DNA from 3 places in the Isoalcanivorax beigongshangi genome. Region 2 is predicted to be linked to each of the others. Evidence: predicted binding sites of a transcription regulator. Region 2 holds the regulator's gene; each other region holds the start of a gene.
What was found. Region 2 encodes sigma-54, which starts transcription at its own class of promoters, with help from an activator protein. Its sites were predicted from a motif close to TGGCACNNNNNTTGCTNT; they were not measured.
Positions count from the first base shown of each region.

Region 1: a site for sigma-54 is predicted at 2,017-2,034, ahead of peaA (quinohemoprotein amine dehydrogenase subunit alpha). Genes of this name have one in related genera too.
Region 3: a site for sigma-54 is predicted at 1,599-1,616, ahead of glnA (glutamate--ammonia ligase). Genes of this name have one in related genera too.

Region 1 covers NZ_JBGCUO010000002.1:6,647-11,278, forward strand. The annotation lists gene AB5I84_RS11740 (aldehyde dehydrogenase family protein) at 202-1,692, opposite strand; gene peaA (quinohemoprotein amine dehydrogenase subunit alpha) at 2,152-3,744, shown strand; gene peaB (quinohemoprotein amine dehydrogenase maturation protein) at 3,799-4,632, shown strand, end outside.
Region 2 covers NZ_JBGCUO010000001.1:2,405,485-2,410,116, forward strand. The annotation lists gene lptB (LPS export ABC transporter ATP-binding protein) at 1-673, shown strand, start outside; gene AB5I84_RS10935 (RNA polymerase factor sigma-54) at 808-2,256, shown strand; gene hpf (ribosome hibernation-promoting factor, HPF/YfiA family) at 2,327-2,626, shown strand; gene ptsN (PTS IIA-like nitrogen regulatory protein PtsN) at 2,647-3,120, shown strand; gene rapZ (RNase adapter RapZ) at 3,191-4,045, shown strand; gene AB5I84_RS10955 (HPr family phosphocarrier protein) at 4,042-4,335, shown strand; gene AB5I84_RS10960 (BPSS1780 family membrane protein) at 4,377-4,632, opposite strand, start outside.
Region 3 covers NZ_JBGCUO010000002.1:141,883-146,514, forward strand. The annotation lists gene AB5I84_RS12340 (alpha-L-glutamate ligase-like protein) at 1-27, shown strand, start outside; gene AB5I84_RS12345 (tRNA (5-methylaminomethyl-2-thiouridylate)-methyltransferase) at 135-1,265, shown strand; gene AB5I84_RS12350 (sulfurtransferase TusA family protein) at 1,249-1,503, shown strand; gene glnA (glutamate--ammonia ligase) at 1,734-3,140, shown strand; gene AB5I84_RS12360 (hypothetical protein) at 3,274-3,864, shown strand; gene glnL (nitrogen regulation protein NR(II)) at 3,984-4,632, shown strand, end outside.

The DNA.
Region 1 (4,632 bases), on a different contig from region 2:
CCGTCGATCACGTTGTAGACAATCATCGCCGGGGTGCCCGGCAACCCTTCTTGTGTGTCTCATTGCGTGACAGCACGCGGCGGCGCTGTGCCTGGGCGGCGGGCAGAAAAAAGCCCGCAGAGGAGCGGGCATCAATGGGCAGAAAAAGCAGCGGGGACCCAAAACGGAGAGAGAACCGGCCCCCGCCGGCTGCGTTACCCGTTACAGATTGATCAGCACAGATTTCAGTTCGGTGTAGTGCTCGATGGCGTCTTGGCCCATCTCGCGACCGACGCCGCTCATTTTGTAGCCGCCAAACGGCAGCGACGGATCCAGCGCGCTGTGGCAGTTGACCCACACTGAGCCGGACTTAATGCGCGGAATCATGCGGTGCACTTTGCCCAGATCGTTGGACCAGATGCTGGCGCCAAGGCCGAACGGGCTGTCGTTGGCCATGCGGATCACTTCGTCGATGTCGTCGAACGGTTGCGCCACCAGCACTGGGCCGAAGATTTCTTCTTGCACCAGCGGGCAGGCTTGGTCGACGTCGGTGATGACGGTGGGCTGCACAAAGTAACCGGGGCCGAACTGCTCACCGCCGCAGGCAATGGTGGCGCCCATTTCCTGGCCCATTTCGATGTAGCGGAACACCCGCGCCTGCTGCTTGGCAGACACCAGCGGGCCCATGTCGACGCTGGCGTCGAGGCCGCTGCCCAGCTTCATGCTGTTAGCGATGCCGGAGATGTCGGCGATCACACGGTCGAAGTGCTTGCGGTGCACGTACAGGCGCGAACCGGCACAGCACACCTGGCCGTGGTTGAAGAAGATGGCGTTGGCGGCACCGGCGGCGGCGGTTTCCAGGTTGGCGTCTTCCAGCACGATGGTCGGGGATTTGCCGCCCAGCTCCAGTGTCACGCGGGTCATGTTGTCCATCGCCGCTTTGCCGATCAGCTTGCCGATTTCGGTGGAGCCGGTGAAGGTCAGTTTGTCCACCAACGGGTGGGCAGACAGCGCTGCGCCGGCAACGGCGCCAGAACCCGTCACCACGTTGAAGACACCGGCCGGGAAGCCAGCTTCCAGCATCAGTTCGCCCAACTTCATCGCTGACAGCGGGGTCTCATCGGCCGGTTTGATCACCATGGTGCAGCCAGTGGCCAGCGCCGGGGCCAGCTTCCAGCACGCCAGCAGCAGCGGGAAGTTCCACGCCACAATGGCGCCGACCACGCCCACCGCTTCGCGGGACACATAGCCGTGGAACTGCGCATCCGGCATCAACGGCAGTGACGGGCTCACCGTCAGGCCGTGAATCTTAGTGGCCCAGCCGGCCATGTAGCGGATGTAGTCGATGCACAGCTGCACGTCCATGATGCGCGCGATGTGGGCGCTCTTGCCGTTGTTCATGCATTCGATTTCGGCCAGCAGCTGACCGTCGCGTTCCATCAGGTCGGCGAGCTTGAGCATCAGGTTCTGGCGCTCACGGGGGCGCATGCGGCTCCACTCGGAGTCGTCGAAGGTCGCCCGCGCCATGCGCACTGCCCGCTCCACGTCCTGCGCGTCGCCCGCCGGCACCTGGGTCAGCACGTCGCCCGTGGCCGGGTTGTGCAGCGCCATGGTCTGGCCGCTTTGCGCGTCGCACCATTGATCGCCGATCAGCATTTTGTGTGCGCGCTGCAGGAACGCCTGGGTGGCGGGGTGCAAAGAAAGGTCGGACATGATTCTTCTCGCTCTTTGTTTTTTGGAATAGGGAGAGTCACGGCCTAGCTGTAGCAACCCCTGTGCCAGCTTTGTACTTTCGGCCGAAAGCCGCGCATCGCGGCACTTGTCGCTGGACAGCCGGAAAAAATACCGGGCGGTATGTAGCAATCTGAAACAGCGGTGAGAAAGGCGGTGGACAGCGCTGCCGCCAGCAACCGCCGGGGGCGACGTGAGACTGGGTGTTTCGGATTGAGCCATTTGAGCGCCGAAAAACCACTTTCGATTCGGCTTTGTTTAGGTAACTAATTGATTTTAAAAGCATGTGTGGCGGAATTTTAACACTGGCACGGGTTTCGCATTGTCGACAACGAATCGCTCGCTAGCAGTGTGGCGAGCACTCCGCAGACCGGCCCGCTGACCCAGGCCCCTGCGGCGACGAATAACAAACAAGACACAGCGCAAAGAGGTCCGACATTCATGAACAACATCACGCAGCGCTTCTTCAACCGATGCTTGGCGGCCACTGCGGCAGCTGTGCTCGGTCTCTTTGGTGTTGCCGCCCAGGCTGCGCCTGCCAACCCCGAAACCCTGATCCGCCAGAATTGCGTCGGCTGTCACCAGCCGGAAGGCGAAAACAGCTGGAGCCGCATCAGCCACCAGCGCAAGACCCCGGAAGGCTGGTTGATGACCATCGCGCGCATGCAAAGCGCCCATGGTCTGCGCATCTCTGACGAAGACCGCCGCACGCTGGTGAAGTACCTGGCTGACCGCCAGGGCATGGCACCGGAAGAAACCGCTGACGTGCGCTACGCACTGGAGCGCCGCCTGAACGATTACGAGCCGCTGAAAGACGACGAGCACATTGGCGACATGTGTGCCCGTTGCCACTCCGGCGCGCGCGTGGTGATGCAGGGCCGCGACGAGAAGGAGTGGGAGCACCTGATCCACACCCACCTCGGCCTGTGGGCATCGCTTGAATACCAAGCGCTGTCCCGTGACCGCGACTGGCTGCCGATCGCTCTCAACGAAACCCTGCCGCACTTGGCGCAGCGTCTGCCGTTCCAGACCGCGGCCTGGGATCAGTGGATGAAAGCGCGTCCGGCTGCAGACCAGTTCAACGGCCGTTGGTCGTTCGCTGGGCACTACACCGGCGCCGGCGACATCTCCGGCACCATGACCGTTGAGCACACCGGCAACGACCTGTTCCGCGTGGTGGTCGATGGCCGCTACGACAACGGTCGTGCGTTCCGCGGTGAAGGCCAAGGCATTCTCTACAACGGCCACGAATGGCGCGCCAACGTCACCATCGATGACGTGGTCATGCGTCAGGTGCTGGTGGCCACGCCGGAAGGCATGACCGGCCGCATGTTCGAGCGCGACCGTGATGAACGCGGCCTCGACTTCGCCGCCGCCCGCGACAACCAGCGCACCTTGCTGGCGGTGTTCCCGGAGTACATCAAAGCCGGCGCCGAACAGGAGCTGACCATCGTGGGTGCCGGCATGAACGGCCGCCCGAACCTGGGTCGCCACATCCGCGTGCTGGATGTGATCGAGCAAACCCCGGAGCGCGTGCGCGTGCGGGTGCGTGCTGACGACAAAGTCGCCATCGGTCCGCGTGACATCAAAGTGGGCCGCGCCAGCGGTGCCAGCGTTGCCGTCTACCGTGACATTCAGTCTGTGCGCGTGGTGCCGGAATACGCAGTGGCCCGCATCGGCGGCAACGGCAGCCCCACCGAGAAAGTGGAAGGCCGCTTCGACGCCGAGGCCTGGGCGGTGGCTGCTGACGGCTCCGAGTTCCGCGTCGGTGTGATGCCGGCGACCTGGAGCGTGGCGCCGTTCGACGAAGCCGCTGCCAAGCTGGAAGACGTGAAGTTTGCCGGCCGCCTGAATGCCCAAACTGGCGTGTTCGACCCGGCGGTAGCCGGCCCGAACCCGGAGCGTCCGATGATGGCCAACAACGTCGGCAACCTGAGCATCACGGCCCGTGTGAAAGACGGTGAGCGCGAAGTGAGCGGCGACGGCCAACTGATCGTCTCGGTACAGCGCTGGGTAATCCCGCCGATTCCGTGACCGTTGCTTCAAGCGTGAGTGAATAATCACAACAAACATCACTACGAGGCTGATATGGGTGCAAAACTGAATGTCGTCGAACACAACCTCCACGAGGTGCGTATCGATGCCGCGCGGATGCTGTTCCACGTGCCCAGCTCCTCGCTGTTCGCCAGTGACGAACTGACTCAGGGCATCCTTGATGCCCTGCGCCAGAACCCGACCACCCGCGAACAGCTGGCCGCTGACCTGGGCGTGCAGTTTGCTGGGCAGGACATTGAGCAGGCGCTGCGCGACCTGCTGGCACTGGAAGTGGTCAGCGATGGTTCGCCGCTGAGTCCTGACGTACCGGCCAAACGGGTCGAGCGCACCGCGCTCGACACCGTGGTGCTGAACGTCAACACCGGCTGCAACCTGAGCTGCACCTACTGCTACAAGGAAGACCTCGATACCCCGTCTGCCGGGCGCAAGATGGAGTTCGACACTGCGGTGGCATCAGTGGAGATGCTGCTGAAGGAATCGCCGGACGCCGAACGCTACACCGTGGTGTTCTTCGGCGGCGAACCGCTCAGCAACAAAAAGCTGATCGAAAAAATGGTGGATTACTGCGAGCAGCGCTTCACCGCGCTGGGCAAAGCGTGGGACTTCATCATGACCACCAACGCTACGTTGCTGGATGAGAAAACCATCGACTACTTGGACCGGCACCGGTTCGGGTTGTCGATCAGCATGGATGGTCCCAAGGCAATCCACGACAAGAACCGCATCACCGTGGGCGGCCAGGGCACCTACGACGTGGTGCGCCGGAAAGCAGAGATGCTGCTCCAGCGCTACCGCAGCCGGCCGATCGGTGCGCGTGTCACGCTGACCCGTGGCACCACCGATGTGGTGCGCATCTGGGACCACCTG
Region 2 (4,632 bases):
AATCGAAGATGTGTCGCTGGAAGTTCAGGCGGGCCAAGTGGTCGGTCTGCTAGGCCCCAACGGCGCCGGCAAAACCACCTGCTTCTACATGATTGTTGGGCTGGTGCCACCGGATGCCGGCCGCATCGAGATCAACGGCGACGACATCACCGCGCTGCCGATGCACGGGCGCGCCCGGCGTGGCATCGGCTACCTGCCGCAAGAAGCCAGCATTTTCCGCCGGCTGTCGGTGGCCGACAACATCATGGCGATCCTGGAAACCCGCAAGGACCTGACCGCCACCCAGCGCGAGCAGACCATGGAACAGCTGCTGCAGGAGTTCCACATCACCCATATCCGCAACAGCCTTGGCATGAGTCTGTCCGGCGGTGAACGGCGCCGCGCCGAGATCGCCCGTGGCCTGGCCACCGATCCGGCCTTCATCCTGCTGGATGAGCCGTTCGCCGGGGTCGACCCGATTTCAGTGAACGACATCAAAGGCATCATTTCGCACCTGCGCGACCGCGGCATCGGCGTACTGATCACCGACCACAACGTGCGCGAAACGCTGGATATTTGCGACACCGCCTACATCGTCAGCGAAGGCCACATTATTGCCTCGGGCAATTCCGACAACATCCTCGCCAACAAGAAAGTGCGCGACGTCTACCTCGGCGCTGACTTCCGTCTCTGATCCCCGGTGCCGTGCCACCCGGCGGGCACGGCACCCATCACAAAATCTGCTCCCGCACGCTTGTCAATAATGGGCACGATAATTGCTTGTTGCTATGCTCCGGGGGTTCAAGCGTTTCAAGGAAGTACCGGGGGATGAAACCAGGCCTGCAGTTACAACTTGGCCAACAGCTGACCATGACGCCACAACTGCAACAGGCCATCCGCCTGCTGCAGCTGTCGACGCTGGACTTGCGCCAAGAAATCCAGGAGGCCATCGAAACCAATCCGCTGCTGGAGCTGGATGAGGACGCCCCACTGGATGCACCCGAGCACGATGATGACGCCGTCAGCGAAGTGAGCGGCGCGGACGACGCCGTGCTCGACGACTACGACAGCCAGGTGGATGTGGACTGGGATGACGTCTACACCGAAGCCCCCAGCGCCGGCGCCCCGCCGGATGACGAACAGGACTGGGAGCAACGCACCGGCAGTCACGCCAGTCTCGAAGATCATCTGCTGTGGCAACTGAATCTGGCGCGCATGAGCGACAGCGACCGACTGATCGCCTACGCCATCATCGAAGCACTGGATGAGCGCGGCTACCTGATCGCCGCGCTCGACGACATTGCTGCCACCGCACGCCGCGAATGGGGCGAGCCGCTGCCGGATGCCGACTATCCAGAACCCGACGAAGTACTGGCGGTGCTGCACCGAGTCCAGCAATTCGACCCCCCCGGCGTCGCCGCCCGTGACCTGGCCGAATGCTTGGCGCTGCAGTTACAGCAATTGCCGGCGCGTACACCATGGCGCACCGAAGCGCTGGCGCTGACCGGCCAACTGGCACTGCTGGAAGCCCAAGACCTGCCGCGCCTGCGCCGTGAACTGGGGTTGTCCGAAGACGCACTGGCCGCCGCCCTCGGGTTGCTGCGCCAACTGCACCCGGCGCCGGGCGAGACCATCGCACCGAGCGAGCCGGAGCATACCGTGCCGGATGTGGTGGTGCGCCGCGTTGGCCGCCGCTGGCGGGTGGAGCTGAACACCGACATCTTGCCCAAGGTGCGCCTTAATCCTTACTACAGCGCCGCTGCCAACCGCCCCCAGCGCGACGAGGACAGCAGCTACCTGCGTGGCCAGTTGCAGGAAGCGCGCTGGTTCCTGAAGAGTCTGCAAAGCCGCAACGAGACGCTGCTGAAAGTGGCGGCGCGCATCGTCGAAGTACAGCAGGACTTCTTCAACTACGGCGAGGAAGCGATGAAGCCCCTGGTACTGGCCGACATCGCACAAGCGGTGGAGATGCACGAATCCACCATTTCGCGCGTCACCACACAAAAATTCATGCTCACTCCACGCGGTCTGTTCGAGCTGAAATTCTTCTTCTCCAGCCACGTCGGCACCGACGGCGGCGGCGAGTGTTCAAGTACTGCGATTCGTGCAATTATCAGAAAGCTCGTGGCTGCCGAAGATCCAAAGAAACCCTTAAGTGACAGCAAGCTTGCGAGCCTGCTCAATGACCAGGGGATCCAGGTGGCCCGACGCACCATCGCAAAGTATCGGGAAGCGATGAAAATTCCGGCATCCAGCGAGCGTAAGCGGCTGGTGTAATGGCTTTCGGAAACCGCTACACTCCGGCCCCGCAGGATGTCGGATCCATGAGTCTGTACAGGAGTCAGCCATGCAAATAAACATCAGCGGCCATCACCTGGAAATCACCGACGCCCTGCGTGACTACGTCAATGGCAAGTTCGAGCGCCTGGAGCGCCACTTCGACCACATCACCAGCATCAAGGTCACGCTGTCGCCGGAACCCGCCTCCCACAAAGCCGAGTCCACCATCCGGTTAGCCGGGGGCGAGCTGTTTGCGGCCGCCGAAGCCAACGACATGTACGCTGCCATTGACTTGCTCACTGACAAACTCGACCGACAGCTTCTGAAGCACAAGGAGAAGTCGGTCAACCGCAACCAGGGACACTGAGACCGAACTAGGCATCAACCATGCGCGTACGCGAACTGCTCACTCCGGAACGAACCCACTACCGTCTGCAGGGCGGCAGCAAGAAGCGACTGCTCGACCAGGTCGCCCAGCTGGCGTCCCGCGACAACCCTGATCTGGATGAGCAACAGGTGTTTGATGCCCTGATCGCTCGCGAACGTCTCGGCAGTACCGGCATTGGGGAAGGCATTGCCATTCCCCACTGCCGGTTACCGCACTGCACCACCGCTACCGGCATGCTGATCAGCCTTGAAGAAGCGGTGGACTTTGACGCCGTTGACGGTCGCCCGGTGGATCTGGTGTTCGTGCTGCTGGTGCCAGAAGACAACCCCGAACAACACCTGAAAACCCTCAGCCACCTGGCGGCGCTGTTCAATGAACAGGCCTATCGCGATGGCCTGCGTGCCGCCGACTCCGGCGACGCCTTGTATCGGGCTGCGGTGGACTCTGACATCGAGTTAGCCATAACCTCCTAAGCGGGCCCCGGCGCCCACCCCTGAGATGATTCCGGTCACGGCTGCGGCCGTGGCCCACGGAGACTGCTGGATGAAGTTGGTGATTCTCAGCGGCCGTTCCGGTTCCGGCAAAACCACGGCGCTGCAGGCTTTCGAAGACCTTGGCTACTACTGCGTGGACAACCTGCCAATTGGCCTGTTGCCGACGCTGGCGAGCCAATTGCAGGAAGAGACCCACAACGTCGCGCGGGTAGCGGTGGGTATTGATGCCCGTAATCTGCGCAGCCAACTGCCGGTGTTCGACGCCATCCTCCAGCAAGTGAAATCCCAGGGCGTGGCCACCGAGATCATTTTCCTCGATGCCCACCACGACACCCTGCTGAAGCGTTTTTCCGCCACCCGCCGGCGCCACCCGCTCAGCGACCAAGACATGTCACTGTCCGAGGCGATCGAGCACGAAGGCCGGCTGCTGGAGTGCATTCAAGCCGCAGCCGACCTGCTGGTGGACACCGATCACCTGGAACCGCACACGCTGCGCAACCTGATCCGTGACCGGGTCGCTCAACGCGGCGGCCGGCTGTCTCTGCTGTTGGAATCATTCGGCTTCAAGAACGGCGTACCGTCTGATGCCGACCTGGTGATGGACGCACGAGTGCTGCCCAATCCGCACTGGGACCCGCTGCTGCGCCCGTTCGACGGCCGCGATCTGCCGATCATTGAATTCCTCAACGCGCAGTCCAACACCGCCCTGCTGCTTGATGACATTGAACGGCTGCTGTTGGACTGGCTGCCGCGCTACGAAGCCAATGATCGCACCTACATGACGGTGGCGGTGGGCTGCACCGGCGGTCAGCACCGCTCGGTGTTCGTGGTCGAGCAGCTCGCGCGACGATTGGAAAAATCCGGCTGGGCACCGCAGGTGCGCCACCTGCAGCTGTCCTCATGAACCAAGGAATTCCGGTGCCCCGTTGCCACGCCACATTGCAAATTCGCAACCGCCTCGGCCTGCACGCCCGTGCGGCGGCCAAAGTGGTCAGCGTGGCATCCCGCCATGAAGCCCGCATCATCCTGAGCGTGGCGCAGCGCCACGCCGACGCAAAAAGCATCATGGCGCTGTTGACGCTAGCAGCGGCACAAGGCACGGAGGTAGAGGTATGCGCCGAAGGCGCGGAAGCCGACGCCGCCATGGCCGAACTAGCCGACCTGTTCGCACGGCGTTTCGACGAAGCAGAATAAAACCGGAATGCGGCGGGCGCCGGATGGCGCCCGCCCAGCCCTCAAGCGCGGCGGTAGATATCGCGGAAGATTGCGAACTGGAACACGTACGCCAGCGGCATCAGCACTAGCATCAGCGCCACACCGATGATCACCGCGGGCACCATCAGCACCACGCCGGGCAGTGACAGCGAGTAGAGCAAGTAGCCCACCACCCCCAGCACGGCACTGATTGCCAAGACACCCAGCATCAGCACCAGACCGTTGACCAAGAACGGCAGGATATTGCGCAGCACACCGCGCATGCTCGCCGCCACC
Region 3 (4,632 bases), on a different contig from region 2:
GCCACCGGCCCGCTGGTACCTGCCTGAGCAGGCATCAGCGGGGGCGCAGCAGCGCAACTCTTTGCTATACTGCGCCGCCTCACGCACGGCGCAGGGCCGTCGCCCTGTGCTGCCGTCAATAAAGGGTTATTCGTTTGAACACCGAACAGGTTGAAATCCGCCCCGGAGAGACGCCGCCGCGCCGTCGCCGCGCCTTGGCGCTGGTGTCCGGTGGGCTCGACTCCATGCTGGCGGTGAAGGTGATGCAGGCGCAGGGCATCGAGGTGGAAGGGGTCAACTTCTACACCGGTTTCTGTGTCGAGGGGCACACCCATGCCATCCGCGAGCGCGACCGCAAAAAGCCCAAGCGCAACAATGCGCTGTGGGTGGCGGAGCAGCTCGGCATCAAGCTGCACATCATCGACATCTCCGAAGAATATAAGAATGTGGTGCTGTACCCGCAGTACGGTTATGGCGCGCACATGAACCCGTGTTTGGACTGCAAGATCTTCATGGTCAACAAGGCCACGTTGATGCTGCGCCAAGCGGAAGACCTGGCTGAGCAGTGTGCCGCCGATGGCGATGGGTTCGATTTCATCATCACCGGCGAGGTGATCGGCCAGCGGCCCAAGTCGCAGTTGAAGTGGACCATGCCGCTGATTGCGCGCGAGTCTGGCGCTGAAGACCGTTTGTTGCGTCCGTTGTGTGCCAAGAACCTGCCGCCGACGTTGCCGGAGCGCGAAGGCTGGGTGGACCGTGAGCAGCTGCACAGCATCACCGGTCGCAGCCGGGCGCCACAGATGGCGCTGGCCAAAGCGTTCGGACTGGAAGAGTACGCGCAGCCGGCTGGCGGTTGCTGCTTCCTTACCGACGAGTCGTATTCGAAAAAGCTCGGCGACCTGTGGCAGGCCCGCAAGCGCAAGGATTACGATCTTGACGACATCCTGCTGTTGAAGATCGGTCGCCACCTGCGCCCGCGCCCGCACTTCAAGCTGATCATCAGCCGTGAAGCGGGCGAGACCGAGTTTTTGCAGGGTTATCGCTACCAGTTTTCGAGCTTTGAAATGGTCAGCCATGGTGGCCCGCTGACGCTGATCGACGGTGAGTTCGAGAGCGAGGAAGAAGCGCTCTGGGCGGCCTCGATCGTGGCGCGCTTTAGCCAAGGCCGCGAGGCGGAGGAAGTGACCATGACCTGGCAAGCACCCAAGGGTGTCGGCAAGCTGCTCAAAGTGAAGCCAATGCCGGCAGACGATATTCCGAAGGAGTGGCATGTCGGTGGCACCTGACGCTTCGATTCCCGAGCTGGATGTGCGCCGGCTGCTGTGTCCGATCCCGGTGATCCGCACCCAAGACCGTGTAAAAACGATGGTCCCGGGTGCGCTGCTGGATGTACTCGCCACCGATCCTGGTGTACTCAATGACCTGCCGGCCTGGTGCCGCATCAATGGGCACCGGGTGGTGGCCACTGACCGCCGCGACGGCACTATAGTGGTGCGCGTGGAAGTGGGTGGCGCCGCGTCCTGATGCGGCACTGCACCGCCATGGTGCAACCGCCGTTGCAGCTGCACGGCGATGGTGCGGCAGCCCCCGGCCAGACGGCATCGGCGGGGTGAATTTGCTGGCACGGTACTTGCTGTTCTTGTCAGGCCGGTCGACACCGGCCTGACGCGTTTCACAGACTGTCAGGACACGCCGACGTGGGGCAGACACCCGCACCGGCGGACTCAACGCCGTTCCCAGGAGGACGCATCACCATGTCTGAGAAGACCCTCAAACTGATCAAGGACAACGACGCCAGATGGGTGGATCTGCGATTCACTGACAGTCGTGGCAAGGAACAGCACGTCACCTACCCGGCTGCCGACGTGGATGAGGACTTCTTCCAGGACGGCAAGATGTTCGATGGCTCGTCCATCGCCGGCTGGAAGGGCATCAATGAGTCCGACATGATTCTGATGCCGGATGACGAGTCCGCGGTGATGGACCCGTTTGCCGACACCCCGATGGTGATTCTGCGCTGCAATATCGTCGAGCCGACCACCATGCAGGGCTACGAGCGCGACCCGCGTTCCATCGCGCTGCGCGCCGAGGAATACCTGAAGTCCACCGGTATCGCGGACACCGCGCTGTTCGGGCCGGAGCCGGAGTTCTTCATCTTCGACGGGGTCACCTGGGACACCCAGATGCACCACCAGTCCTACACCATCTATTCCGACGAAGGCGCCTGGATGACCTCCGACGCCCAAGGCGGCAACAACATGGGCCACCGGCCGCGTGTGAAAGGCGGTTACTTCCCGGTGCCGCCGGTGGATAGCCTGCATGACCTGCGTGGCGCCATGTGCGACGCCATGGAGCAAATGGGCCTGCGCATCGAAGTGCACCACCACGAAGTGGCCAACGCCGGCCAGTGCGAAATCGGCGTCGGCGCCAACACCCTGACCAAGAAAGCCGACGAAGTGCAGATCCTCAAGTACTGCGTCCATAACGTCGCCCATGCCTACGGCAAGACCGCGACCTTCATGCCTAAACCGCTGGTGGGCGACAACGGCTCCGGCATGCACGTGCACCAGTCGCTGTCCAAGGACGGCAAAAACCTGTTCGCCGGTGATGTCTACGGCGGGCTGTCAGAAATGGCGATTTACTACATCGGCGGCATCATCAAGCACGCCCGCGCGCTGAACGCCCTGACCAACCCGTCCACCAACTCTTACAAGCGTTTGGTACCGGGCTTCGAGGCGCCGGTGATGCTGGCTTACTCTGCGCGCAACCGCTCGGCGTCGATCCGCATCCCGTACATCACCAATCCGAAAGGGCGTCGCATCGAGACCCGCTTCCCGGACCCGGTGGCTAACCCCTACCTGTGCTTTGCGGCGCTGCTGATGGCCGGCCTCGACGGCATCCAGAACAAGATCCACCCGGGCGATGCCATGGACAAGGATCTGTACGATCTGCCGGCGGAAGAAGCGGCGCAGATCCCCACCGTGGCGCATTCACTGACCATGGCGCTGGATGCACTGGAAGCCGACCACGAGTTCCTGCTCAAGGGTGGTGTGTTCACCAAGGAAACGTTGAGCGCCTACATCGCCATCAAGCGCGCAGAGGTGGAGCGGGTGAACATGACGCCGCACCCGCTCGAGTTCGACATGTACTACTCCTGCTGATCGGCTGCCGATCTGCGAACTAGCCCCGCTCAGCGGGGCTTTTTTATGCTCCGGCGGCCACTGCGACGCCGGCCCTGTACCGCCGGCGGCGGCTGGCGCACACTGACCGGCGCTATGGCACGGAGGATTGTCGATGAATCCCTATCCCTTGATGGCGTTGCTGGCGCTGGCCGTGGCGGCGCCGGTCACGGTCGCTGCTGATGAGCCAGCCGGCTCGCGCATCTACCGCACGGTGGATGACCAAGGCCGGGTGCGCTTCAGCGATCAAGCCCCCGCCGGCGGCAACGCGGTGGACGTGACGCCGCGCAACCTTAACGTGATGCCGTCCAGCAGCGCGGTGGAGCAGTGGCAAGCGCGCCAAGACGCCGCCGAGGCGGTGGTGGAAGCTGCCGCCGCACCGGCGCTGCGCATCGTCTCCCCGGCCGATCAGGCCACCTTCCGCAACCCCGACCAGCCGGTGCCGATCCGCGTGGCGTGGCAGGGCGAAGGGCTGCGCAGCGAGGTGTCCGTGAACGGCACGGTGGTGACCAAGCTGGAACTGCCGATGGAACGTGGCAGCTACCTGATCGAGGCGCGGCTGGTGGATGCCGACGGTCGGGTGCAGTTGAGTGCTGACCCCGTCACCGTTTACGTGCACCGCACCACGGTGCACCAGCGGCCGGTGGCGCCAGCGCCGCCGAAACCCAAGCCCACGCCCACCCCGGCGCCCAAGCCGGGCGCGTGATCCAGCGTTTTTACTGCACTGCTTTGGTGCATGCTCTAGGCTGTCAGTCCTGAATACCCCGCGCCGCAGCGGCCGCTGCCGGCGCCGGGTGCTGGCCTGAAACTTGCTTTGCCACTGCCATGAGCCTGACACCGCACGCCGATCGCAACCTCCACCAACGCCTGCTCGACCACCTGAGTACGGCGGTGGTGCTGCTGGATGCCCATTTCTGTCTCTGCTATCTGAACCCGGCGGCGGAAATGCTGCTGGGCAGCAGCGCCCAGCGGGTGCTCGGCAGCCGGTTGCCGGATGGCTTCTTCACCGATCCGGAAGCGCGCAGTGCGTTCGAGCGCTGCCTGACCGACGGCCATCCGTTCACCCGTCGTGAAGCCCACATCGTGCTGCCCAGCGCCCAGGAAATCGTGGTCGATTACAGTGTGTCGCCGTTGCAGCAGGGCCGCGCCGTGATGCTGATGGAGATCATCCCGCTCGACCGCATGTTGCGCATCGCCCGCGAAGAGGGGCTGGTGCACGCCCACCAAGCCACCCGCGCGCTGGTGCGCGGCGTTGCCCACGAGATCAAGAATCCGCTCGGCGGCATTCGCGGTGCCGCGCAGTTGCTGGAACGTGAACTGCCAGACCCGGCGCTGCGCGAGTACACCCGCGTGATCATTGGTGAGGCCGACCGGCTGCAGGTGCTGGCAGATCGCATGCTGGGGCCGCGCCGGCCGCCGCAGTTCTGCTGGTTGAACATTCACGAATGCCTGGAGCATGTGCGTCAGTTGGTGC